DNA from 4 places in the Bradyrhizobium prioriisuperbiae genome. Region 1 is predicted to be linked to each of the others. Evidence: predicted binding sites of a transcription regulator. Region 1 holds the regulator's gene; each other region holds the start of a gene.
The links. Region 1 encodes LexA, which represses DNA repair genes until DNA is damaged. Its sites were predicted from a motif close to TGTTCNNNNTGTGTTCNG; they were not measured.
Positions count from the first base shown of each region.

Region 2: the regulator LexA is predicted to act here: its motif matches at 1,922-1,939, upstream of RS897_RS10390 (YifB family Mg chelatase-like AAA ATPase).
Region 3: the regulator LexA is predicted to act here: its motif matches at 1,839-1,856, upstream of RS897_RS12545 (helicase-related protein).
Region 4: the regulator LexA is predicted to act here: its motif matches at 3,314-3,331, upstream of RS897_RS42145 (PA0069 family radical SAM protein).

Region 1 is NZ_CP135921.1:7,164,472-7,170,442, forward strand. It holds gene moaC (cyclic pyranopterin monophosphate synthase MoaC) at 1-8, shown strand, start outside; gene RS897_RS33580 (molybdopterin molybdotransferase MoeA) at 21-1,232, shown strand; gene lexA (transcriptional repressor LexA) at 1,422-2,120, shown strand; gene RS897_RS33590 (hypothetical protein) at 2,397-2,957, shown strand; partial or broken gene RS897_RS33595 (transcriptional repressor LexA) at 2,966-3,076, shown strand; partial or broken gene RS897_RS33600 (ComEC/Rec2 family competence protein) at 3,303-5,590, opposite strand; gene RS897_RS33605 (glutamine--tRNA ligase/YqeY domain fusion protein) at 5,656-5,971, opposite strand, start outside.
Region 2 is NZ_CP135921.1:2,212,721-2,218,691, reverse strand. It holds gene RS897_RS10395 (hypothetical protein) at 1-161, opposite strand, end outside; gene RS897_RS10390 (YifB family Mg chelatase-like AAA ATPase) at 335-1,873, opposite strand; gene RS897_RS10385 (hypothetical protein) at 2,212-2,787, shown strand; tRNA gene RS897_RS10380 (tRNA-Ser) at 3,131-3,207, shown strand; gene RS897_RS10375 (hypothetical protein) at 3,335-3,517, shown strand; gene RS897_RS10370 (PAS domain-containing protein) at 3,602-4,438, opposite strand; gene gshB (glutathione synthase) at 4,589-5,530, opposite strand; gene RS897_RS10360 (YraN family protein) at 5,582-5,971, opposite strand, start outside.
Region 3 is NZ_CP135921.1:2,654,784-2,660,754, reverse strand. It holds gene RS897_RS12545 (helicase-related protein) at 1-1,725, opposite strand, end outside; gene RS897_RS12540 (DUF3108 domain-containing protein) at 2,130-2,942, opposite strand; gene rpmB (50S ribosomal protein L28) at 3,721-4,014, shown strand; gene RS897_RS12530 (LysR family transcriptional regulator) at 4,078-4,989, opposite strand; gene RS897_RS12525 (NmrA/HSCARG family protein) at 5,088-5,971, shown strand, end outside.
Region 4 is NZ_CP135921.1:9,066,191-9,072,161, reverse strand. It holds gene RS897_RS42165 (site-specific DNA-methyltransferase) at 1-501, opposite strand, end outside; gene ypfJ (KPN_02809 family neutral zinc metallopeptidase) at 907-1,848, shown strand; gene moaB (molybdenum cofactor biosynthesis protein B) at 1,979-2,533, shown strand; gene RS897_RS42150 (glycosyltransferase family protein) at 2,543-3,130, opposite strand; gene RS897_RS42145 (PA0069 family radical SAM protein) at 3,354-4,571, shown strand; gene RS897_RS42140 (VOC family protein) at 4,588-5,043, shown strand; gene RS897_RS42135 (REP-associated tyrosine transposase) at 5,128-5,658, shown strand; gene RS897_RS42130 (DMT family transporter) at 5,707-5,971, opposite strand, start outside.

The DNA.
Region 1 (5,971 bases):
AAGACTGACGGGAGTTTCCGATGGCGCTGATGCCGGTTGCTGATGCGCTCGCCGCGGTGGTGTCCGGCGTGGACCCGCTGCCGGAAGAATCTGTCACGCTCGAACAAGGCTACCATCGCGTTCTGGCGCGCGACGTCGCGGCGCGGCGGACCCAGCCGCCGAATCCGATGTCGGCGATGGACGGCTACGCGGTGCGCGCGGCTGACGTCGCCACAGTTCCCGCGCGCCTCACCGTCACCGGCGAAATCGCCGCGGGCCGTCCCTTCACCGGCACGCTGCAGCAGGGCAATGCCATCCGCATCTTCACCGGCGGCGTCATTCCCGACGGCGCGGACGCGGTGGTGATACAGGAAGACACCGATCGGGACGGCGACATCGTCATTGTCAACGAGCGCGCGGTTGCGGCACGCCACATCCGCCCCGCCGGTGTCGATTTCCGCGAAGGCGACGTGCTGCTGCACCGTGGGGCGCGCCTGACCGACCGCGCGCTGTCGCTGGCCGCTTCGATGAATCATACGACGCTGCCGGTGCGGCAGCGTCCCAAGGTGGCGATTCTCGCGACCGGCGACGAACTGGTCGCGGCCGGCGGCGCGCCTGGTCCCGGACAGATCATCTCGTCCAACGCCTATGCGCTGCAGGCGCTGGCGCGCGCGGAAGGCGCCGAAGCGATCGATCTCGGCACCGTCGGCGACACGCTCGAGGCCACAACAGCTGCGGTCCGGCGCGCGCGCGACAGCGGCGCGGATATCCTGGTGACCACCGGCGGTGCCTCGGTCGGCGATCATGACCTGGTCAAGTCCGCGCTCGATGCGGAAGGCGTCGAGATGGCGTTCTGGAAGATCGCGCTGCGCCCCGGCAAGCCGATGATGCACGGGCGGCTCGGATCGATGCGCATCCTCGGGCTACCCGGTAATCCAGTGTCCTCCTATGTCTGCGGCTTCCTGTTCATGGCGCCGCTGATCCGGGCCCTCTCCGGCCGCAGCGATATTCATCCGCCGCTGGAGGCGGCCCTGCTCGGCGGCCCGCTGCCGGAAAACGATCAGCGGCAGGATTACCTGCGCGCGCGTCTCGAGCTGCGCTCCGACGGTCTGCCGATCGCGACCGCGGTGAGCAAGCAGGACAGCTCGCTGCTCGGGAATCTCTCCGCCGCGCAGGCGCTGATCGTGCGGCCCCCATTCGCTGCAGCGGCAGCCGCGGGGTCATCGTGCTTCATCCTTAAGCTTCCCCTCTAGGCATTCTCCGATTTGTTGACCGTAAATTAAGAGGTTGCGGAACACATATGGAACATATAGTGTCCGTTCATGATTTGTTTCGAACGAGTCCCTGTTAAGCGCTTCGGCTCGATCGACTGAACTCAACTTGACAGACTCAACTGACAGACCTGCGGCTGTGACAGCGCCGTATTTTGGGGGAATGGTAAGATGCTCACGCGCAAGCAATACGAACTTCTCCGCTTCATCAATGAGCGGCTGAAGGAAGCCGGAGTGCCCCCCTCGTTCGACGAGATGAAGGACGCGCTCGACCTGCGCTCCAAATCCGGCATTCATCGCCTGATCACCGCTCTGGAAGAGCGCGGCTTCATTCGCCGCCTGCCCAACCGGGCGCGCGCGATCGAAGTCATCAAGATGCCCGAGCAAGCCGCCAACAACGGCGGCGGACGCCGGGGTTTCACCCCCAGCGTCATCGAGGGCAATCTTGGCCGGGTGGTTCGCTCCACCTCGGAAGATGAAGGCGGACGTCCGGTCGCCATTCCGGTGATGGGCCGCATCGCGGCCGGTACGCCGATCGAGGCGCTGCAGACCCGCAGCCACACCATCAACGTACCACCTGAGATGCTCGCCTCGGGCGAACACTATGCGCTGGAGGTCCGCGGTGATTCGATGGTCGAGGCCGGCATTCTCGACGGCGACATGGCGCTGATCCAACGCACCGAAGGCGCCGACACCGGCGACATCGTGGTCGCCCTGATCGACGAGGAAGAAGCCACCCTGAAACGCTTCCGCCGCCGCGGCGCCTCGATCGCCCTGGAGCCGGCGAACGCCGCCTATGAGGTGCGGATCCTGCCGCCCAACCGCGTGCGCATCCAGGGCAAGCTGGTCAGCATCTTCCGGCGTTACTGAAGCGTCTCAAGTTATCCGGCCCACAATCGCCCGGCGGAATGACATCCGCCGGGCATTTTTTGCGCGTGTGCATAGCCGACCGACGGCAGCAAGCCCGCAGCGCCTGTCCCGTCCATCATTAACGATACCGCGCGCAACACCCCCGGGTTCAAAGAATCAAACAATGGTTGATTCACCGTCGGGCCCTAGAATCCACCGGGTCGCGCCACTACGACGATTTGATCGATCCGGAGAGCTGCTGCAGATCGTGGCTCTCGCTTGCGAGGGACCTGCCAAATGTTTCGCATTCTCTCCTCGGTTCGGGAAGATGATGCGCCATTCTTGTTGATGTGCACAACGCTCGTCATCCTGTTCGGGATTGTAAGTATCGCCTGCGGCACCGCATACATCAGACAAATCAACGCACAAAAGATCGTCGCCGAAACGTCGCCGTCCCCTGCAACCATCATCTCCGCTGTTCCAATGAAGAGGAAGTACAGACCGCTTTATCCCAAATGGACCGAGGCGGTGATCAGGTTCGAGCGGCGCACGACGACAGGCATGGTTGCTTGCGAAGCGGTTCGGCTCAACTTCAATTCGTGGTCAACCGAATACCGTCCGGGAAAACTCTTCCAAGTTTATCCACGAAAAACGACGTGCGAAAATCCGATCTATGCCCCCGATATCCACGATCCTGCCAGGATCGGGTGGCTGGTTCTGATCACAACGACAATAACCGTACTTTTCGCCGGACTGATTGCCTACGGACTTTACAGGACGCGACAGCGCGAGATCGCGCTTGCAGCGACGCTCGCGATGCATTTCGATCGTCAGACTGACGACCGATTTCAGACGTGACGTCGACCGGAACCTCGACCGCATTCGAGCCCTCGAACGCCGCCTATGAGGTACGGATCCCGCCGCCCAACCGCGTGCGCATCCAAGGCAAGCAGGTCAGCATCTTCCGGCGTTACTGAAGCGAATTTTGAACCGAGAAAAAGCCGGCGGGCATTACGCCGCCGGCTTTGTTCCTGCGGCTGCCGGCCCGGCACTGTCCGGTTCCGCCGCGTATGGGCCGATGCTGGGCTCGGATGGTTAATCCAAGATTAATCCTCAACAGCAATCCCTTGCGATTTATTGGACGCCTCTTGCGCGCGTTCGGTTCAAGGTTGCCAGTGGCTCGTCGTCGCTCCCGATATCGCGCTAATCGTCAGACAGGCGATCGCTCTCGGCGGGTGTCACGTCCACCGGACGATCGCCGGTGCGATTGGGTGCGCTTGCCGCCTGCCCCTCCTCAATCGGCACAGCCGGCGCCCAGGGACGGTCGCGGCCTGCCGGCTTTTGCGCCTCGGCGATGAAGGTGCCGTCCCTGCGGCGCAGCGCCTGGGAGCCAGACCGGCGCAACCGCGCCTGATCGACCACGTACGCCGCGCAATCGGCAGGCGGCTGCCCGTGGGAGACGAGAAGCGCTGCTCTCGCGCAATCATCGGCGAACGCATCCGGCCTGATCGACAAGGCCACCAGAGACCCATCACGCATCTCGACCACGCAGCCGGCGCCGTCGCATGACACGCCTTCCATCAGGGACGGATCAGTCGCGATGCGTGCATCCGCATCCGCCGCGAGCCACTCCTTGACCAGGAAAGCATCCTTGCCGATGCGCATCAGATGCAGCCGTCCGTCCTTGCCACGCACGCCGATGTTCTGCCCGTCCGACGAGATCAGAATGTCTGGCTGCGGCGTGGCCAACGCCCACAGCGCCGCGACAGCGATCACGGCTAGACCCACGAAACGCAGCGGCGTCCGTAGCAGCCCCAGCATGATCATGCCGACCGTCGCAACCAGCAGTGGCCCGGTGCCGAACGCCGCCATCCGCCCGACCGCGCCCGGCAAAGCCGCGACCCACTGCGCAACCAGGATCATCCAGCCGATGCCGACATCCATCAATTGCCAAAACACGCCGTCGAGGCCGAACGGCATCGCGACCAGTCCCAGCAGCCCCGCCGGCATCACCAGCGCTGAGACCACCGGCATTGCCGCCAGATTGGCCAGCACGCCATAGGGCGTGATGCGATGGAAATGGAACGCCGCATAAGGCGTGGTGGCGAGGCCCGCGATCAGCGACGCCAGCATCAGCAGCATGAATTCGCGTCCGCCCCACAGCGCGATCCGCGTGGCCGTGGAATTGTCCGACGTTGCAAACAACGCCGGTAAACCGTTCGCCACCAGCGCGACCAGGCCGAGCGTCGCGGCAAACGACATCTGGAAGCTCGGGTGCACCAGCGCCTGCGGCGCAAGCACGAGCACCGTCATCGCGGCGATCGCCAGTGTGCGGAAAGTGATGGCGCGCCGGTCCACCATGATCGCGATCAGCACCACGGCCGTCATCAAGAACGAGCGCTGCGTCGCCACCTCGGAGCCCGACAGCAGGAGATAGAACGCGGCCGCGATCAGGGCCGCGACCGCCGACCATTTCTTGATCGGCGCGGAGACGGTCCACGCCGGCACCAGCGCCAGCAGGCCCCGCATGGCGAAGAACACGATGCCGGCCACCACCGCCATGTGATAACCGAAGATCGACAGCACGTGTCCCAGGCCCGAGATGAACATGGCGTCGTTCACCGGCGTGGTAATGGCGTCACGGCGGCAAGGAGTGCGGTGGCGATGGCGCGGGAATCGCCGCTCAGCGCAGTGCGGATACGGGCATCGATGGCGTCGCGCATACCCTGCAGTGTCGCCGCATAACGCAGCCACAGCCCGCCTCCGCTGGGCGGCGCTTCGGTGGCCTTGATGGCTCCCATCACGAAACCGGAGGCGCCGATGCCCTGGAAATACAGGTCGCGACCGAAATCGTAGCTGCCCGGCCGCAGCGGTGCGAGCGGCGGCGTCAGCCGTGCCTTCATCTCGACAAAGCTGCCGACGGCGGGCGCCAAACCCTTCCTGACCGACAGCCGCACCCGCGTCAGCTTCGCCTGCTGGCGCGGGCTATCCATTTCCTCGACGCGCAGCACAAAACGATCGGTGCGCTCGCGCTCCTCGTGAGTTTCGACAAACCCTTTCAAGGTCACACCGCTGATCGGCCGCGCCAGCACCGGGTGCGCCACCGGCGCGGTTTTCCAGGTCGCCGTTGCGAACCCCGCGGCCATTGCCGCGACCATGATCGCGATTGGGAAGACGGCACGTCCGCGCAGCAGCACGCAGACGCCGCAGAGGACTGCGGCCACCGTCGCCGTGACCCAGGCAACCGGCTCGCGGTCGGCGGCGAAATAGACGGCAATGCCGGCGCCGAAGGCGACGGGGACCCATGGCAACAGCCGTCCGGGGCCGGCTTCGGCGCGGATCCAGTCCCGCACATGGGAGGCCCAGGCCGGCCATGAGGCGCCAAAGCTTGCAGGGACCTGGGCACGCGCCGGCGTGGCCTGCGGCCAGGTCTCAGCTCTGCTTCGTGTCTGGCCCTTGTGCGGCGCCACGGCTCCCCCCGGAGGGAGAATGCTACACCAGCCGCAACCGCGCGCCAGACCGAAGCTTTACGAGCTCAAAGCCAAAGTGCGGCGGGTCAGCCTTCCGCCGCGACCTTGGCCCAGGTGTCCCGCAGACCGACGGTACGGTTGAACACCAGCTTGCCGGGCGAGGAATCCTTGTCCCGGCAGAAATAGCCCTGGCGCTCGAACTGCACGGCAGCGTCGGTGTTGTCCGTCGCCAACGCCCGCTCGACCATGCAGCCGGTGAGCGTTTCCAGCGACTCCGGATTGATCTGGGCGGCGAAATTCGTGGCCTCCGGCTGCTGGGCGCTGAACAGCAGATTGTAGAGCCGCACCTCCGCGGGCACAGCCTCGGCTGCGCTCACCCAATGCATGGTGGCCTTGACCTTG
Region 2 (5,971 bases), 4.1 Mb from region 1:
ATCTTCTTGCCGGTCCCTCGTATCGCATTGATGATGGCGAGACTGGTCGTGTTGGGCGGCAGATCGATCAGGTAATGCCAGGTGCTCTTCACGCCCTCGAGCCACTCGCTTTCGGTCACATCATTGCGGATGGTGGGATCCCACCGCATCACAACGGACATGGCAATCTCCTGTTTCGCGCGCGGCGAAAAGCGCCGTCGTCGCGACAAATGCGTCAAATGCAATTCAGTGATGAGCAATATGGGGTATGTCGTTTGAAATAGTGCTGGGTTCAAAGCTCATCAGGAGGTTGTGCGAAGAGGGGATGTTCCTTGGAGCCTTCGACGCCATTGCATTACGCCGCGCTGCGCACACCATCCGCCAGCGCGCGATACGACAGCGCCTCTGCCAGATGCAGTTTTCCGACACTGGCCACGCCGTCGAGATCGGCCAGCGTGCGTGCGACCCGCAGCACGCGGTGATAACCACGCGCCGACAGGCGCATGCGGTCGGCGGCGTCGCGCAATAGTGCGAGCCCCTGGGCATCGGGCTTCGCGATCTCCTCCAGCACGGCGGCGGGCGCTTCCGCATTGGTGCGGACGCTGGGCAAGCCGGCGGCGGCGTAGCGCTGCGCCTGGATGGCGCGCGCCGCCGCCACGCGGGCCGCGACCTCGGCGGAGCCTTCCGCCGGCGGCGGCAGGATCAGGTCGGCGGCGGTGACGGCGGGCACTTCGATGCGCAGGTCGATGCGATCCATCAGCGGGCCGGAAATGCGGCTTTGATAATCCGACGTGCAGCGGTCGATGCGGCCGCGCTTGCAGGAAAAGCCCGGCGCGAACGCTTCGCCGCAGCGGCAGGGATTCATTGCCGCCACCATCATGAAGCGGGCGGGATACGTGACGCGATGATTGACCCGCGATACCGCGACCTCGCCGTTCTCCAGCGGCTGCCGCAGCGAATCCAGCACCCGCGGCTCGAACTCGGGCAGTTCGTCCAGAAACAGCACGCCGTTGTGGGCGAGCGATACCTCGCCGGGCCTGGCGCGGATGCCGCCGCCGGTCAGCGCGGCCATGCTGGCGGAATGATGCGGCGCGCGGAACGGGCGCCGCGATGTCAGCGCGCCGTCCCTGATCTCGCCGGCCACCGAGGCGATCATCGAGACGTCGAGCAATTCCTGCGGCGACAGCGGCGGCAGGATCGACGGCAGCCGTGCCGCCAGCATCGACTTGCCGGCGCCGGGCGCGCCGATCATCAGCAGGTGATGGCCGCCGGCGGCCGCGATCTCCAGCGCGCGCTTGGCGCTCTCCTGTCCCTTGATGTCGCGCAGATCCAGCAGGTTGGGGGCCTCAGTGCGGATAGCGGCCTGCGGTCGCGACAGCACTTGCGTGCCTTTGAAGTGGTTGGCGAGCTGGATCAGGGAGCTTGCCGCGATGATCTCCATGTCGGGGCTTGCCCAGGCCGCTTCCGGTCCGCAGGCCGCGGGGCAGATCAGGCCCTCATCGCGGCCATTGGCGCCCATGGCGGCCGGCAGCACGCCGGCAACGGGCGCAATCGAGCCATCGAGGCCGAGTTCGCCGAGCACGGTAAAGCCCGCAAGCGCGTCGGACGGCAATGCGCCGATCGCAGCCATCAGGCCCAGCGCGATCGGCAGATCATAATGGCTGCCTTCCTTCGGCAGGTCGGCCGGCGCGAGATTGACCACGATGCGGCGGGCCGGCAGCGCGAGGCCGGAGGCGACCAGCGCCGCCCGCACCCGCTCGCGGGCTTCCGACACCGCCTTGTCGGGCAGGCCCACGATCAGGAAGTTGGGCAATCCGGGGATGATCTGGACCTGGACGTCGACGGCGCGAGCCTCGATGCCCTCGAACGCCACCGTGGAAACCCGCTGGACCATGCCGCCCCCGTGCCGGGCAAAAGGCTAGCGGAAGGGGGGCAGGGACGCAAGAACATTAGAAGAACAAATGGCCGGGCGTATGATATGCTCCTTACCAGTTCTCCGAACTCGGCCCGCAAGGCTCCATTTGTACATCCGCAGCAACTCACTCATCAATGGCGATAAGCTAGGTCCATTGGACCTACTTGATATAGGATTATTTAGCCTATACTGGTTAGGCGCAATGCCCGACATGGCGAGAGTTGTAAGTGGCGATCCCCCCAAAACTCGTGCGAACACCCGATGATTTGAAGGCTGCTCGGGCCGTCTTGGGGTTCAGCGCGGATGGGCTCGCTCGCATGCTTGGTCTTGTTGATGGTGGGCGCACCGTACGCAGATGGGAAGCTGGCGCACGCGATATTCCGGGTCCTGTGACGGTCTTGATGGAAACGGCAATGAGTTATCTGGCGAAGCGGGAGATGATCATGCGGCAACTTGAGATGCTGGAAGCGGGCAAGATGCGAACGGGAAGGGCTGAAGTGACTGGCACCGTGGATGACACCGCAGAAACCATCGATCAGCTCACGAAAGCGAGGTTGGATTATGAGGGGGCGATAGAACTCCTCACGAAGCAGCCTCTCATTGGTACGGAGGCTAAGGAAGTTCACTGGTACGACTTGAGGAGACTCACCCCGAAGTTCTCCCCTCCAGAAAAAGACGATTGGTCGGTGCCGGGTGAAACAAGCCCTGAGGCTGCGCTCGCCTATTTCGAGAAACACGAAGGGCTAGGTGAGGGATTGGAGATTTGCGAGGAAGGTGACCTTGCCGCTGAGTTCATCCTGGAGAAGCGGAAGCTTCTACGCAGGCAGGTGAGCTTATCTCAACAACTCAGCCGAGGCGTGCCTGTTCAGGAATTCTATGTTCGTCGGAGGTAACGCGAACTCCTCTCAGGATGGTTGCCCGCAAATATGGAGGTCCAATAGCAAAATATTCCGCCGTGATGAGGCAGGCGAGCGTGAGAAAAACCCGCTGTCGGAAACTTTTCTAGCTTCGAATCCCTGAGGACTCACTGATACTTACGGTGAATGAGAGTTGAATCGGCCACCCGCCCTTTCCCAATCTTCCACCACATTTAGTACTTGATTTAGGAACCGACTCTATTCCTTGACCGCTGGAACGGACTCGTCTTACCGTTCAGCAATGTCCGGCGCATCAGATTCGGTGAGTCGAGCAAAGAAAACGCCCCAGTGCTTGCAACACTGAGGCGTTCTGGTGGTGGCGGGCGTAGCTCAACTGGATAGAGCAGGTCCCTACTAAGTTCCCGGTTACCAGTTCGAATCTGGTCGCTCGCGCCATCAATAAAGGCCCCTCTTGCGAGGGGCTTTTTATTTAAGCGCATCCACACCACCGATGTCGATTCGCTTTTACAGCTTTATTGTATAACAATGTCTTTCCATTGCAATTACATTGTAGCTGCGTCCCATGAACCAAGAAGGCGAATCTCCCCAATTTTCAATTTCGCTTCCCAATGAAGCCATTGAAATCATAGAAAAACAATTGATTCCGTATGGTCTGTACGGCAAGAAGCGCGCCACCATATGCCGCAACCTCATCCTTGACCGCCTTAAGGAGATTGTTCCGGTGCGTAGTCGGCCTGCGACCTAGCGCGGAGCCGGCTGTCGCGCGCGAGCAGTGAGACGCGGCCGGAACATCCGATCGAAAACTCGACGCACGGCCTAATTTGGGTGTCTACAGCACCGGCTCCGCATCAAACGGCTGCGAGGCCAGCGTCACCTCATCGTCAAAGATGGCGGGCAGTTTCGGCGTCAGGCGCAGGCCGAACACATGGGGAAAGCGCAGGATCTCGATGGTGAAGTCCGGCGCGGTCAAAAGCGTCGAGGTGACGGCCGAGCGCGGCGCGTAGATCCGGCCCCACAGGTCGATTCCGGTGAACTGCGGCAGCGAACTCAGGCGCAGGTTTCCGATCGGTCCCGTGTAGCGCAACAGCTCGCGGGCGCGATCGTTCATCATCATCACCCAGCCGTCGGTGACATGTCCCGCGTCGTTGCTGATGGGCGAGGCGACCGCGATGGCGTCGGGGGCGGTGCGGAACAGATGCTCATAGATTTCGAGCTGATGGCTGACGAGCTCCGAATAGCTCACCAGCATCACCTGATCGCCGGCCACCGGGAGCGGGAAGACCACCTGATGCCAGAGCGTGCCGGGTGCGGAGCGGCGGCCGGTGAAGCGGATGAAGACCGGGCTCATCTCGCGGATCACCCGGCGATAGACCTCGGCGAGGTCCTTGGACACGACGCTGTCGCCGCGCATCAGCAGCGTGTCGGATGCACCGCGCTTGACGAAATCCAGCATCGCTTCGCCGACATAGATATAGGCAAAATCATCGCCGACAGGGATCAGGGCGATGCTGCGGTCACGCAAGGGACGGTCGGTGTCGTCGATCAGCCGTTGCAGCGTCAGGTCATTGGTCGCGTTGAGGGTCCGCCACTTGGCCCACAGGTATTCCATGTCGGCGGTCGACAGATCACGCGGAATCGACGTCCCGGTGAAAACCTCAATGGCCATTGGCAGCTCGACCCCGACTCGCACCCCCGGGAGCATCGGACACCCGAACGTGCGCTTGCGCGACGTACGTAGTGACCCGGTCCCTCACCCCATCGATTTGAATGCCACAAGGTCGTCAGCAATTCATTAAGGCGCCTGCGTGCCGGTCGGTCAGGTGCGTTTCTGTTCGATGGCATCCCAGACCATGGCGGCGACATCCGGTCCGCCGAGCCGGGCGATGGCGCGAATGCCGGTCGGCGACGTCACGTTGATTTCGGTCAGGTGACCGTCGATCACGTCGATGCCGACCAGCAGCAGTCCGCGCGCCCGCAGCGATGGTCCGAGCCGTTCGCAGATCTCGCGTTCCCTGGGGCTCAGATCGGTGGCCTTCGCCGCGCCGCCACGCACCATATTTGAACGCAGGTCGTTCTCGGCCGGCACACGGTTGACCGCGCCGGCGAACGCGCCGTCGACCAGCATGATGCGCTTGTCGCCGCTCTTCACCTCGGGGAGGAAGCGCTGGATCACCCAGGGTTCGCGGAAAATGGTCGAGAACATATCGTGCAGCGAGCCGAAGTTCATGTCCTTTTGCACGACACGAAACACCGCTGAGCCGCCGTGGCCGTAGAGCGGCTTCATCACCACGTCGCCATGTTCGGCGCGGAACGCATTGATCTCGTCGACGTCGCGCGAGATCAGCGTCGGCGGCATCAGGTCGGAAAATTCCATCACGAACACTTTTTCCGGCGCGTTGCGCACGCTGGCCGGGTCGTTCACCACCAGCGTCTTGGGATGAATCCGTTCCAGCAGATGGGTGGTGGTGATGTAGGCGAGATCGAACGGCGGGTCCTGCCGCAGCAGGATCGCGTCGAAGCTTTCGAGGTTGGTGCGCTTGGCCTCGCCGAGGGTGAAATGATTGCCTTCTTCATCGCGCACAGTCAGTGGCTGCACCGGCGCGACCACCTCCTGGCCACGCAGGGAGAGCTTGTCCGGTGTGTAATAGGAGATGGTGTGGCCGCGCTTCTGCGCTTCCAGCAGCATGGCGAAGGTTGAATCGCCGCGGATATTGATGCGCGCGATGGGGTCCATCTGGACGGCGATATTCAGCTTCATGGGTATGTCCGGGTGCGATGATCGATCGAGTTGGGGTGTCTTTTAGACGGTTCAGGTGCTTGCGTCGAACGCCGCGGTCAGGTGGCGCGGCAGCGACTTCGGCGCAATCAGGATGGCATCGAAACGGCAATCGAAATTGGCGTGTTCAGGATGGTTCATCAGCCAAGCCTCTGCGGCTGCGATGATGCGCTGGCGCTGCTGCGGCGTGATGGCGTAGGCGGCGTCATCCAGTGTGGCGCGGGCCTTGACCTCGACAAAGGCGAGCAGGTTGCGATGGCGGGCGACGATGTCGATTTCGCCATAACGGGTGCGGAAGCGGCGGGCGAGGATGCGATAACCTTTTGCCAGCAGGTAGGCCGCGGCGCGGCTCTCTGCGGAGATGCCGGTCTGGAATGCGATGACGCGTTCGGGCGAGGGCTCTTTCGCGTTCGAGGTCGAGGT
Region 3 (5,971 bases), 4.5 Mb from region 1:
GGACGCCAGCACGAACTGATCGTCCGGCGCCTTCGACAGTTTTTCCGCGCGTGCATCGATTTCGCCGGCCAGAGCCTTCAGGGCCGCGGCTTGTAAAGCCTTGGCTTCGGAGCCCGCCTCGGCGGCATCCGGCGCAAACATGAACCCGTCGAGGCGGCCAATGACATGGCCCTCAACAACGACTTCGCCGGTCTTTCCAATTTCAGTATTCAGCATCGTGTTTTCCCGCAAGCGGCGCATCAATACACTGGTCCGGCGGTCAACGAAACGCTCAGTTAGCCGTTCATGCAGTGCATCTGACAATTTATCTTCGACCGAACGCGAAATTTCCTGCCAATGTTCCGGATCGGCCAGCCAATCGGGGCGATTTGCCGCAAATGTCCAGGTCCTGATCTGGGCGATACGGCCGGATAATGTGTCGATATCGCCGTCGGTCCGGTCGGTCGGGGCGATTTGCGCGGCGAACCAGTCGTCCGGTATCCGCCCTTTCTGCATCAGGAACCCATACAGGGTCGTGACAAGCTCGGCATGGGCCGCGGGCGCAACCCTGCGATAATCCGGAATCTGGCAGGCTTCCCACAGCCGCTCGATGGCGGCCGCGCCCTGCGCCATGTCGCGGACATCGCCGTCGCGCGAGGCATGATCCAGCACACGCAGATCCTCGGCGACCGGCGCGCGGGTCAGCGCCTCGTGTGACGGCGTTTGCGCCAGTGACACCTGCAACGCGGCGAGTGACGAGAAGTCCAGCTTCGCATTGCGCCACTGCAGCACCTTGACGCTGTCGAAGGCATGATTCTGCAGCGCGTCGACCAATTCGGGTTCGAACGGCTCGCAGCGGCCGGTGGTGCCGAAGGTGCCGTCGCGGGTGGCACGGCCGGCGCGGCCGGCGATCTGGGCGAATTCCGACGGCGTCAGCCGGCGGAATTGATAGCCGTCGTATTTGCGGTCGGAGGCAAACGCGACGTGGTCGACATCGAGATTGAGCCCCATGCCGATGGCGTCGGTGGCGACCAGATAATCGACATCGCCCGACTGAAACAGATCGACCTGGGCATTGCGCGTGCGCGGCGACAGCGATCCCAGCACCACCGCGGCACCGCCGTGCTGGCGGCGGATCAATTCGGCGATCGCATAAACCTCGTCGGCGGAAAACGCCACGATGGCCGTGCGCCGCGGCTGCCGGGTGATCTTGCGATCGCCGGAAAACATCAGCTGCGACAGCCGGGGCCGCGTAACGATGTTGGCGGCCGGCAACAGCCGCTCGATGATCGGGCGCATGGTGGCCGCGCCCAGCAGCAACGTCTCGTCACGGCCGCGGCGATTGAGGATCCGGTCGGTGAACACATGGCCGCGCTCGAGATCGGCGGCGATCTGGATTTCGTCGACGGCGAGAAACGACACGTCGAGGTCGCGCGGCATCGCCTCCACGGTCGAAACCCAGAACCGCGCTTTGGGCGGCTTGATCTTCTCCTCGCCGGTGATCAGCGCGACGTCGGCGGGACCGACCCGGGCGACGATCTTGTTATAGACCTCGCGCGCCAAAAGGCGCAGCGGCAAGCCGATGATGCCGGAGGAATGCGCAAGCATCCGCTCGATCGCAAGATGGGTCTTGCCGGTATTGGTGGGGCCGAGGACAGCGGTGACACCGGCGCCGGGAGCGCGCCCGTTCGCAAGCGACGGCAGAGATGACGACATCGACGACAAAGACCTGGACGACAAAGGCATGCGTGCAGCGATTCTCGGCTTGGTGTGACCCCGATCTAAAACGTCTGGAAAACGTTAGTCACGGGAATGGGTTGTCTCACAATGTGACGCCCAGCGAAGCTGAACTTAAGGTTGGGAACGAGTCCGGAACGAACCACGTCCGAATCGCTGACTCGCGTTGAGAACACGGAAGACTCGTCAAGATGTCGTCGCTCGCGCCGACGACTCGGCACTACATCAAGTCCATCACCTTTCAGCTGCACGCGGAATTCTACGCAATTGTTAATTGCTGGGCGCCGCGCCTTCGTGACAAGAGTCAACAGGATTCCTTGCACCTTGCTGATCGTTCCTCGGCGGCTCTCTGCACGGCCCTGCCGCCGCGGCCGCCGTTCTATCGGATCTTTTATAGGGTTCCTGTTGCGTCTCTATTGCGTCTTGGCCGTGGTGCGCACCACCGCCGTCGAGACGAACTGGGTCGCCTCCAGCGCGGCCATGCCGATCGGGGTCGGCACCATGACCTTGAGGGGTGCAAGCACGCGCGTGCCGGCGATCGGCGCCAGCCACACCTCCATGTCGCGCTGAGCCGCGAGATATTTGAGGGCGGCCCGTTCCGGAATGTATCCGGAGATCGGCTTGAAATAGATCGCGCAGACCACAACCTGGCCCTGATAACCCCTGACCTTGACGGTTTCGAGCCGCTTGTAGTCCAGCCGCAGGTCATAACGCATCCGGCCATCGAAAATGGCGTTGTTGGATTTGCAGGCGTCGGGGCCCAGCAATTCGCCGCTGCCCGCCACCCGCACCAGCGAGCCGGTCATCGGATCGATCACGCCGCGCCGGTGTGCATCGGTCACCGGAATGCGATCCGGTGACGGCTCCGGTGACGGCTCGATCACGGTGTCCTTGATATTGCCGGCCAGCAACAGGATCCGGATGGTCTCGGACTTCTTATCGGAGGCGATCGTGGCCGCATAATTCGACGGCGCGAGCTGACCATTGACGATGCGGCCCTGGGAGGCGCCGGTGCCATGGCCGCCGGCAAATGCCTTCATGATGCCGGTGGAAGCGCCATTGGCCGAGGCCGAGAACTGGTCGTCGGCGATATCGATGGCCCAGGTGCCTTTCCCGACCGGAATTCCGGCCAGCGAAGCCTCGTAGCGGGCATCGAGCCGCCCCTGCGCACTGGCGGCCCCGGTCCAGGCCAGGATCGAGGTCACGGAGACGGCCAAAATCGTCACAGCCACGCCAAACCGGGCCACGACGGACCGGCTGCAATGCTCAGAAATCCGAAAAACCACCACCGACGGCAAGTCCTGTTCCGCACCCACGAGTGCCCCGCATCCGAAGTTCGTGATCCATCGCAGCACTCTCTGACACGAACTTCGGATGCATCAGGGGCACTCGCAAATCTATGATTCTAGTGCCGCTTTTCGATCTGAAGTTCCTGGGATGAGTTTGCCGCGAGTGGTGCAGGAACTTCAGATCGGCGGCACTAGGGCCATATAGGCGTCGTTTCCAACAAACAAAGCGACCGGCAATAAAGCATTTCCCGATAAGGTAAAATTCGAAGCGTCGTCAAACAGATATCGCTTTCCGAAGGCCCCGATCATGCGGCGGCGATTGCGTCGTTAATATGTTAGGGCAAAACGGCTTCCCGCAGGCTGTAGATCTGCTAAAACCGCACGAAATCACGGGTTCCGGCGATTTCCGTCGCATCTAGTGTCCCGCTTCGCAAGTTCGTTGCGTTCTCAGCGACCTCCGACGAACTTGCGAAGCGATCAGGACACTAGCAAGCTTATGATTCTAGTGTGCTTTATGAACGCGAAGTTCCTGAAAGAGCCTGCCGCACCCTCACAGGAACTTCGCGTTCAGCACACTAGGAAGCCTGCTTTATCTTGACGATCGCCGCCGCTCCCCCTATAGGTCCGCGGTTCCTGAAATGGACACGATTTTAAACCCCCGTGCAGGTCGAGGATTGAGCCTCGGACCGCTTCGGGGACGACAGAGGATTTCGCCATGTCCCGGCGCTGTGAACTGACCGCAAAATCACCCCAGGTGGGTCACAAGGTGAGCCACTCGAACATCAAGACCAAGCGCCGGTTCCTGCCGAACCTGTGCAACGTCACGATGATCTCCGACACGCTGGGCCGCTCCGTGCGCCTGCGCGTTTCGACCAACGCGCTCAAGACCGTCGACCATCGCGGCGGCCTCGATGCCTTCCTGATCAAGGCGAAGGCCGACGAGCTGTCGCCGAAGGCGCTCGGTCTCAAGCGCCAGATCGAGAAGAAGAAGCTGGCTGCGGCAAGCTGATCGCGACACCCACTGTTGTTGTCGACCAAGGCCGGGTTCGCCCGGCCTTTTTATTTTTTCAGCTTATTTTTCCGCAGCGCTCTCGATCCCGAGCTCGCTCACTCTTCTGGCCGCAAGTGCGATGAAGGCCTTGACCGTGGGCGAGAGGTGCCGGCTGCTCGGGTACACGACATAAAGGCCGCCGGACGGCGTCGTGTAATCACCGAGAACACGCCGCAGCCACCCCTCCCTGATCGCGACCTCTGCGGGCCCGCGCGGCAACGGCGCGATGCCGCAGCCGGCAATCGCCGCGGCTCTCACCGCCTGCATTTCATTGACGGCAAAGCGTCCGGTGACTGTCACCGTTTCCTGGCCGCGCGGCCCGTCGAGCACCCAGTGCGCACTGGCTATCGACGCACCCGCGATGACACACTGATGGCGCACGAGATCCGCCGGCCCTTCCGGCGTGCCGTGGCGCGCAAGATAGTCCGGACTGGCGCACAGGATTCGATGGGTGGAGCCGAGCTTGCGGGCAATCAACGTGGAATCGGCCAGGATGCCGGTGCGGAAAGCGAGATCTATACCGCTCTCGACCAGATTGAGCTTGTCGTCGGTCAGCACCAGCTCGACCCTGGTCTTGGGATAGGTCGCAAGAAAGTCGAACGCCATGCCGGTCAGGAACGAATCGCCGAAGCCGACGGGCGCTGACATGCGAAGCGTGCCGGACGGCTCCGCTTTCGCGTCCGCAAGCTGCCGATGCACATCCTCGATGGTGCGCAGGGCCCTGCTGCTCTGCTCGTAATAGAGACGCCCGGCGTCCGTCATGCTGAGGCTACGCGTCGTGCGCTGAAGCAGCCGCACGCCAATCTCACGCTCGAGCTCGGCAATGCGGCGGCTGACCGTCGTCTTCGGCATGCCGAGTTGGCGCGCGGCGGCGGTGAAACTGCCGGCCTCCACCACACGAGCAAACACGGCGATATCGTTGAGATCCAGCATTGTAGCCAAATTTGGGACAGTATTTTCCAACTATAAGCAATTATGGATCAATAAGACAGGCCTTAGCTCCCCTCCATTGGAGACAACGGAGCAAACCCATGAGCACCAAACGAAGCGTTCTGGTTACCGGCGCGACCGGCCAGCAGGGAGGCGCGGTGGCACAGGCCCTGCTGTCGCGGGGACACCGCGTCAAAGCCCTGACCCGCAAGCCGGACGGCGATGCCGCGCGGCGGCTGGCGGCGGCGGGCGCCGACATCATGTCCGGCGATCTCGCCGACACGGCCTCCCTCGCAAAGGCGGCCAACGGTGTCGACACAATGTTTTTGATGGGCAGCCCGGCCGCCGGGGCGGAGGAAGAAGCCCGCCAGGGGATTCTTGCCGCCGATGCGGTGAAGGCGGCCGGCGTCGGGCATCTGATCTATTCGTCGGTTGCGGACGCCAACAAGACAACAGGCATTCCGCATTTCGAAAGCAAGTATCGCGTCGAGACCCATCTCGCCGGGCTCGGCATTCCCACCACCATCAGCGCGCCGGTGGCCTTCATGGAGAACGCCGTGTCGCCGTGGTCGCTCGGTGCCCTGCGCCGGGGCACACACGCATTTGCAATGCCGCCCAGGCGCGTGCTGCAACTGGTGTCGCTCGCCGATATCGGCGCCTTCGTCACAGCTCTGGTCGAGCGGCGCGAACAGGTGTTCGGCAAACGTTTCGATTTCGCCGGGGACGAGTTGTCCGGCGAAGAGCAGGCGAAGATCCTGTCACAAGCCATCGGCCACCCGATCAGCTATCAGGAAATTCCGATCGCCGTGATCCGCCAGCAAAGCGAGGATATCGCTCTGATGTCGGAATGGTTCGATCGCATCGGCTACGATGTCGACATCGCCGCCTTGCAGAAAGATTTCCCCGAAATTCGCTGGCACAGTTTTGCCGACTGGGCGCGCGGGTTTGACTGGAGTGTTCTCAAGCAGGCGCCGTCTGGCGGCTG
Region 4 (5,971 bases), 1.9 Mb from region 1:
GGTGTAGCCCTTGGCGTTTTCATCACGCGCGGCCCAGATCATGGTCTCGTGCGCATTGGTGAAGCGCCGGCCGCGAAAATTCGGCATCGGATTGGTTTTGCGCCAGACGATGTCGTTGAGGACCCAGAAGCCGAGGTCCTGCATGATCGCGCCGACGCGAAAGATGTTGTGATAGGAGCCGATCACCCACAGCGTGGCCGACGGTTTCATGATCCGCCGCGCGGCGAGCAGCCATGCGCGGGTGAAATCATCGTAGGCGGCGAAGGAGGCGAACTTGTCCCAGTCGTCGTTGACGGCATCGACATGGGATTCGTCGGGGCGCTTGAGATCGCCCTTGAGCTGCAGGTTGTAGGGTGGATCTGCGAACACCAGATCCACCGAACCAGCCGGCAGCTTCGACATTTCAGCGACGCAATCGCCCACAATGATGCGGGACGATGGCGAACTTTCAAAATGAGAGCGGGGCGCCCTTACAGACGCCCCGCGACGCGACACACCCATGACTCAAAACTCGACTCAGGCGACGCAGCCGGCGACGCGGGACCAACAAACCGACTACGTTCACCATGGCGGCCCAAGGTAAAAATCGACTTAACTCCCGTTCATGTTGCGGGTCGCGTGACGTGTTGATGTCGTTTTTTTTCTGCCGTTCATGCGACGGCGCGGCATTGATGCGGAAACGGCGCGCGAATCATGGGTTTCAAGCATCATTCGCCGTGCGAAAAGCGTTCATGTCGCCATTGCGACGCGCGCCAGGGTGCACGAGGGCTCGCAAAAGGGAATCCCAGGCACTAGGCAACTTTTGCCGGGCACGCTATTTATTAGGTGATTGGAAATTTTTGCGGCCAAGCCGCGTTGTCTCGTGGCAGATTGCTGCGAGGCAATCATCAGTGAAGGAGATGCTCCATGCGCTACGATGACTTCCGTCGCAGCGACAACATCGACGACCGTCGCGACGACAGCGGCGGTGGTGGTGGCGGGGGCGGCTTCGGCCTTCCGATGGGCGGTGGCGGCGGCCTCGGCATTGGCACCGTGATCGTGCTGGGCCTGATCGGCTGGGCGGTCGGCATCGATCCGCGCATCCTGATCGGCGGCGCGGAAATCCTGACCGGCGGCCAGCAGCAGGCGCCGAGCTATCAGACCGACCGCAGGTCGTCCGGCCCGGCAAAGGCCGGTGCCCCCAAAGATGAAATGGGCAGCATGATCTCCGGCGTGCTCGGCGAGATCGACGATCGCTGGACTGAAATCTTCCAGTCCTCCGGCCAAACCTACACCGGCCCGCGCATCGTGCTGTTCAAGAATGCCACCAATGGCGGCCGCTGCGGCATGGCGCAGTCGGCAATGGGGCCGTTCTATTGTCCGCCCGACAAGCAGATCTTCCTCGACACCGGATTCTTCCGCGAGGTCGAGACCCGCTTCCGCGGCTGCACCGGCAGCGCCTGCAAATTCACCGCCGCCTACATCATCGCGCACGAGGCCGGTCATCACATCCAGAACCTGCTCGGCATCCTGCCGCGGGTGACACGGATGCAGCAGCAGGCCGGCAGCAAGGCCGAAGCCAACAAGCTGCAGGTGATGGTCGAATTGCAGGCGGATTGCCTGTCCGGTGTCTGGGTCAATCGCGAGCAGAAGAAGCGTCCGAACTTCCTCGAAGAGGGCGATATCGATGCGGCGCTGACCACCGCGTCGGCGATCGGCGACGACACCCTGCAACGACAGGCGACGGGCCGCGTGGTGCCTGATTCATTCACCCACGGCTCGGCTGAGCAGCGCAAGCGCTGGTTCATGACCGGCTATCAGCAAGGCACCGTGCAGGCGTGCAACACCTTCAGCGCCAGCAACCTGTAGAGGCGGTCTGCGGTGAATTCGTAGCCCGGGTGAGCGAAGCGATACCCGGGGATTGATCTCAAGTCGCTGACCCGGATGTCGCTGCGCTTATCCGGGCTACGAGTTGAATCGTGGAGAAGGTCTTAGCCACATGGCGTCGATCGACGAGACCAAGGCGTTCGTACCGCTGAACATCGCGGTGCTGACGATTTCAGACACCCGCTCGCTCGACGACGACAAGTCCGGCGCCACGCTGCAGGACCGTCTGACGGCGGCGGGTCATCGTCTCGCCGGGCGTGACATCGTCACCGACGACGTCGAGGCGATCCGGGCCAAGGTCAGGACCTGGATCGCCGACAGCGGCGTCGACGCCATCATCACCACCGGCGGCACCGGCTTCACCGGCCGTGATGTGACACCGGAGGCGATCGAGCCGCTGTTCGAAAAGCGGATGGACGGCTTCTCCATCGCCTTCCACATGCTCAGCCATGCCAAGATCGGCGCCTCGACCATCCAGAGCCGCGCCACCGCCGGTGTCGCCGGCGCCACCTTCATCTTCTGCCTGCCGGGATCGCCCGGCGCCTGCCGCGACGGCTGGGACGGGATTCTCTCAGCCCAGCTCGATTACCGCACGCGCCCCTGCAATTTTGTCGAGATCATGCCGCGGCTGGACGAGCATCTGAAGCGCGGCAACCAATTAAGTTGACCGAGGCAACTAAATGGCCGCCCGATCCGGAACGAAAATCCGGGTTCGCAGCAGCGCCCGGCCGGAGCGGCCGAGATGAGCCAGTAGCTTGGCTTCGGAGCGGCGCGCGGTCGGTGAATAGCCGCCAAGCCGATCGTAATGGGTGCGGGAAATCAGCAGGCCCTGGTCGACCGGAGGCCGGCGCAACAACAGCCGGACAAAGTGCTTGGCGGCATCTCCCAGCGACGCATCCATGTAGGGCGAACGAGCGTAGCGGAACACACCGGCGCGCAGCCGGCCGCTTGCGGCCACCGCCTGGACGAACTGTGAGGTCTCGTCGATCCAGCCATTGTCCAGCACGGCGCCCGGATGCAGGAACATCAGCCAGTCGGACTTGGCGTGGCGAGCACCCGCGGCCAGCGCCTCGGCCCGCGATCCCTTGACCGGGAGAAAATTGCAGCCGGCGACATCAGCCACCCGTTCGATCGCATCGGTGCCGGAGCGGTCGACCAGCAGCACCTCGCGGATGACACCTGCGGCGGCGCCGGGCACCAGCGCTGCCAGCGTGGCCACCACGGGCTGCTCACCGCCGTCGGTCGGGATAATGACGCTCAACATCTGATGGCGCGGTCCTCGGGTCTGCTGACCGCACCATTATCATCTCGTTGTCATGAAATCAGCCGGTCGGGTGTTATCAGGCCTGATCAATTAGTAGTCAGACGGAGCGACGTCACGCGCCTATGCCCTGTGTCGTAAGCCGCGCCATAGGCGCCGAAAGCTTCCCTGCGGACAGCGATTATTTGTTCTTGTTTTGTTCGTATTTGCTGCCTACATTCATTTCATGAGTCCAGCAGCCCGCTCGAAATCATCTGCCCCGAAGAAACCCCCGCTGGCGCCGGTGCCCTCCGCGCCGCCAGTGGGGGCGGTTGCGCCGTTCGGAGAGCCGGGCACGCTTGTCGATCCCGGGACGATTCTCGACCTGGGAACGCTGGTCGACAAGGAGCGGCGGCGAGGCCGGGGCGCGCAGTCCAACGCCAGCGGCCGCTTCGAGGCTGAGGCCCGCGTGGCCTTCGACGACGGCTGGCAGAGTTTTGAAGACCTGCCGCCGTTCAAGACCACGGTCGGGATCGACACCGCGCGCAAGGTCATCACCCGCAACGACTCGCCCGATATCGGCTTCGATCGCTCGATCAATCCCTATCGCGGCTGTGAGCACGGCTGCGTCTACTGTTTCGCGCGCCCGACCCACGCCTATATGGGATTGTCGCCGGGGCTGGATTTCGAATCCAAGCTGTTCGCCAAGCCGGATGCGCCGGCGCTACTGGAAAAGGAACTGGCGGCGTCCGACTATGAGCCGCGCATGATCGCGATCGGTACCAACACCGATCCGTACCAGCCGATCGAGCGCGAGTATAAAATCATGCGCGGCATTCTCGAGGTGCTGGAGCGCGTCGGCCATCCGGTCGGCATCGTCACCAAGTCGGCGCTGGTGATGCGCGACGTCGACATCCTGTCGCGGATGGCGAAGCGAAATCTGGTCAAGGTCGCGCTGTCGGTAACCACCATGGACCCGAAGCTTGCGCGCACCATGGAGCCGCGCGCCGCCACGCCCGCAAAGCGCCTCGAGGCGCTGCGCGCGCTGTCGGAGGCGGGCGTACCGACCACGGTGATGGTGGCGCCGATCATTCCCGCACTCAACGACTCCGAGATCGAGCGCATCATCGATGCCGCCGCCCATGCCGGGGTCAAGGAGGCGAGTTATGTGCTGCTGCGCCTGCCGCTGGAGGTGCGCGACCTGTTTCGCGAATGGCTGATGGCGAATTATCCCGACCGCTACCGCCACATCTTCACCCTGATCCGCGACATGCGCGACGGCCGCGACTACGACTCGCAGTGGGGCACGCGGATGAAGGGGACGGGGCCGATGGCCTGGATGATCGGCCGCCGCTTCGAGATCGCCTGCGCCAAGGTCGGCATGAACAAGCGCCGCGCCAAGCTCACCACCGATCATTTCGCGCGGCCGAAACGCGGCGGCCAGCAGCTCGGTTTGTTTGACTAGTTCGAAGGAGAGAAGCATGTCCGAACAGGTGTCCGCTCCCGAGCCACGTTTTACGGTGCTGACGCTGGGCGTCGACGATGTCGGCAAAAGCTCGGCGTTTTATCGCGCGCTCGGCTTCACGCGAAGGCTGAGGGCGACCGGCGACGAGGTCGCGTTTTTCGAAACCGGCGGCTCGGTGCTGGCGCTTTATTCATGGGACAAGCTGGCGCGCGAAGCCGAACTCGAAGCTTTGCCGCGTCCACCGGCGTTTCGCGGCGCGATGCTGGCCTGGAATTGCCGCAGTGAGCCCGAGGTCGACGCCACGCTGGCGTTCGCCGTGGCGCAGGGCGCGAAGCTGCTGAAACCCGCACGTCGCACCGACTATGGCGGCTACGCCGGATATTTCAGTGATCCCGACGGCCATCCCTGGGAAGTGGTGGTCGCACCCGGCATCGATGTCGGCGACGACCGGCGGGTGCACCTGGCGGAGTGAATTAGCGGACGGACCCTTCGAAGGCGTTGCGACTGTAGCCCGGATGAGCGAAGCGACATCCGGGGGGACCGGAGCGTTGAGCTGATGGTGAGATATCGGCGAAATTTCGTTCCAGGGGGCAGTTACTTTTTCACCGTGACGCTTGCGGATCGGAAGTCGTCAGCGCTTGTTGATCAGATTGATATACTCCGCTCCGCGTTTCGCCAGACGCAAAGCAAGCAGCCGTTCGCGATCGACGCAATCGTGATCCTGCCGGATCATTTGCATGCGATGTTCACGCTTCCGACGGGAGACTCAGATTTCCCGGGACGATGGCGCAGGATCAAAGGGTACTTCAGTACACGGCTGATTGTTCTGGGCACGGCCGAGAAACGTCGACGAAATGGAGACCTTGCGCTCTGGCAGCGGCGTTTCTGGGAGCATACGATCCGCGATGACGATGATTTTGCACGCCATGTGGATTACATTCATCTTAATCCCGTGAAACACGGACTGGTTTCACGGGTGCGGGACTGGCCGCTGTCGTCGTTTCAGCGATACGTGCGAGAGGACCTGCTGCCTGAAGATTGGGCCGGCGACGTTGCGGACGATCAATTCGACTATGGCGAACGATAGGTCGGTCCCGGATGTCGCTTCGCTCATCCGGGCTACAGTCCTACCGTCCTAGGCGCCCTTGGTCGAGAGATTGAGGCCGGCGGCGCCGACCACGATCAGGGCGATGAACAGCATCTGCATGGTGCTGAGCGGCTGGCGGAAGAACAGCCAGCCGGCCGTTGAGATCAGCATCACGCCGACACCGGACCAGATCGCATAGGCGACGCCGACGGGAATCCGGGTGAGGACATGGGACAGGGCGAAGAAGCAGCCTGCGAACAAAACGATCGCCACGATGCCGTAGAGTGGGCGATTGAATCCGTCTGATTTCGTC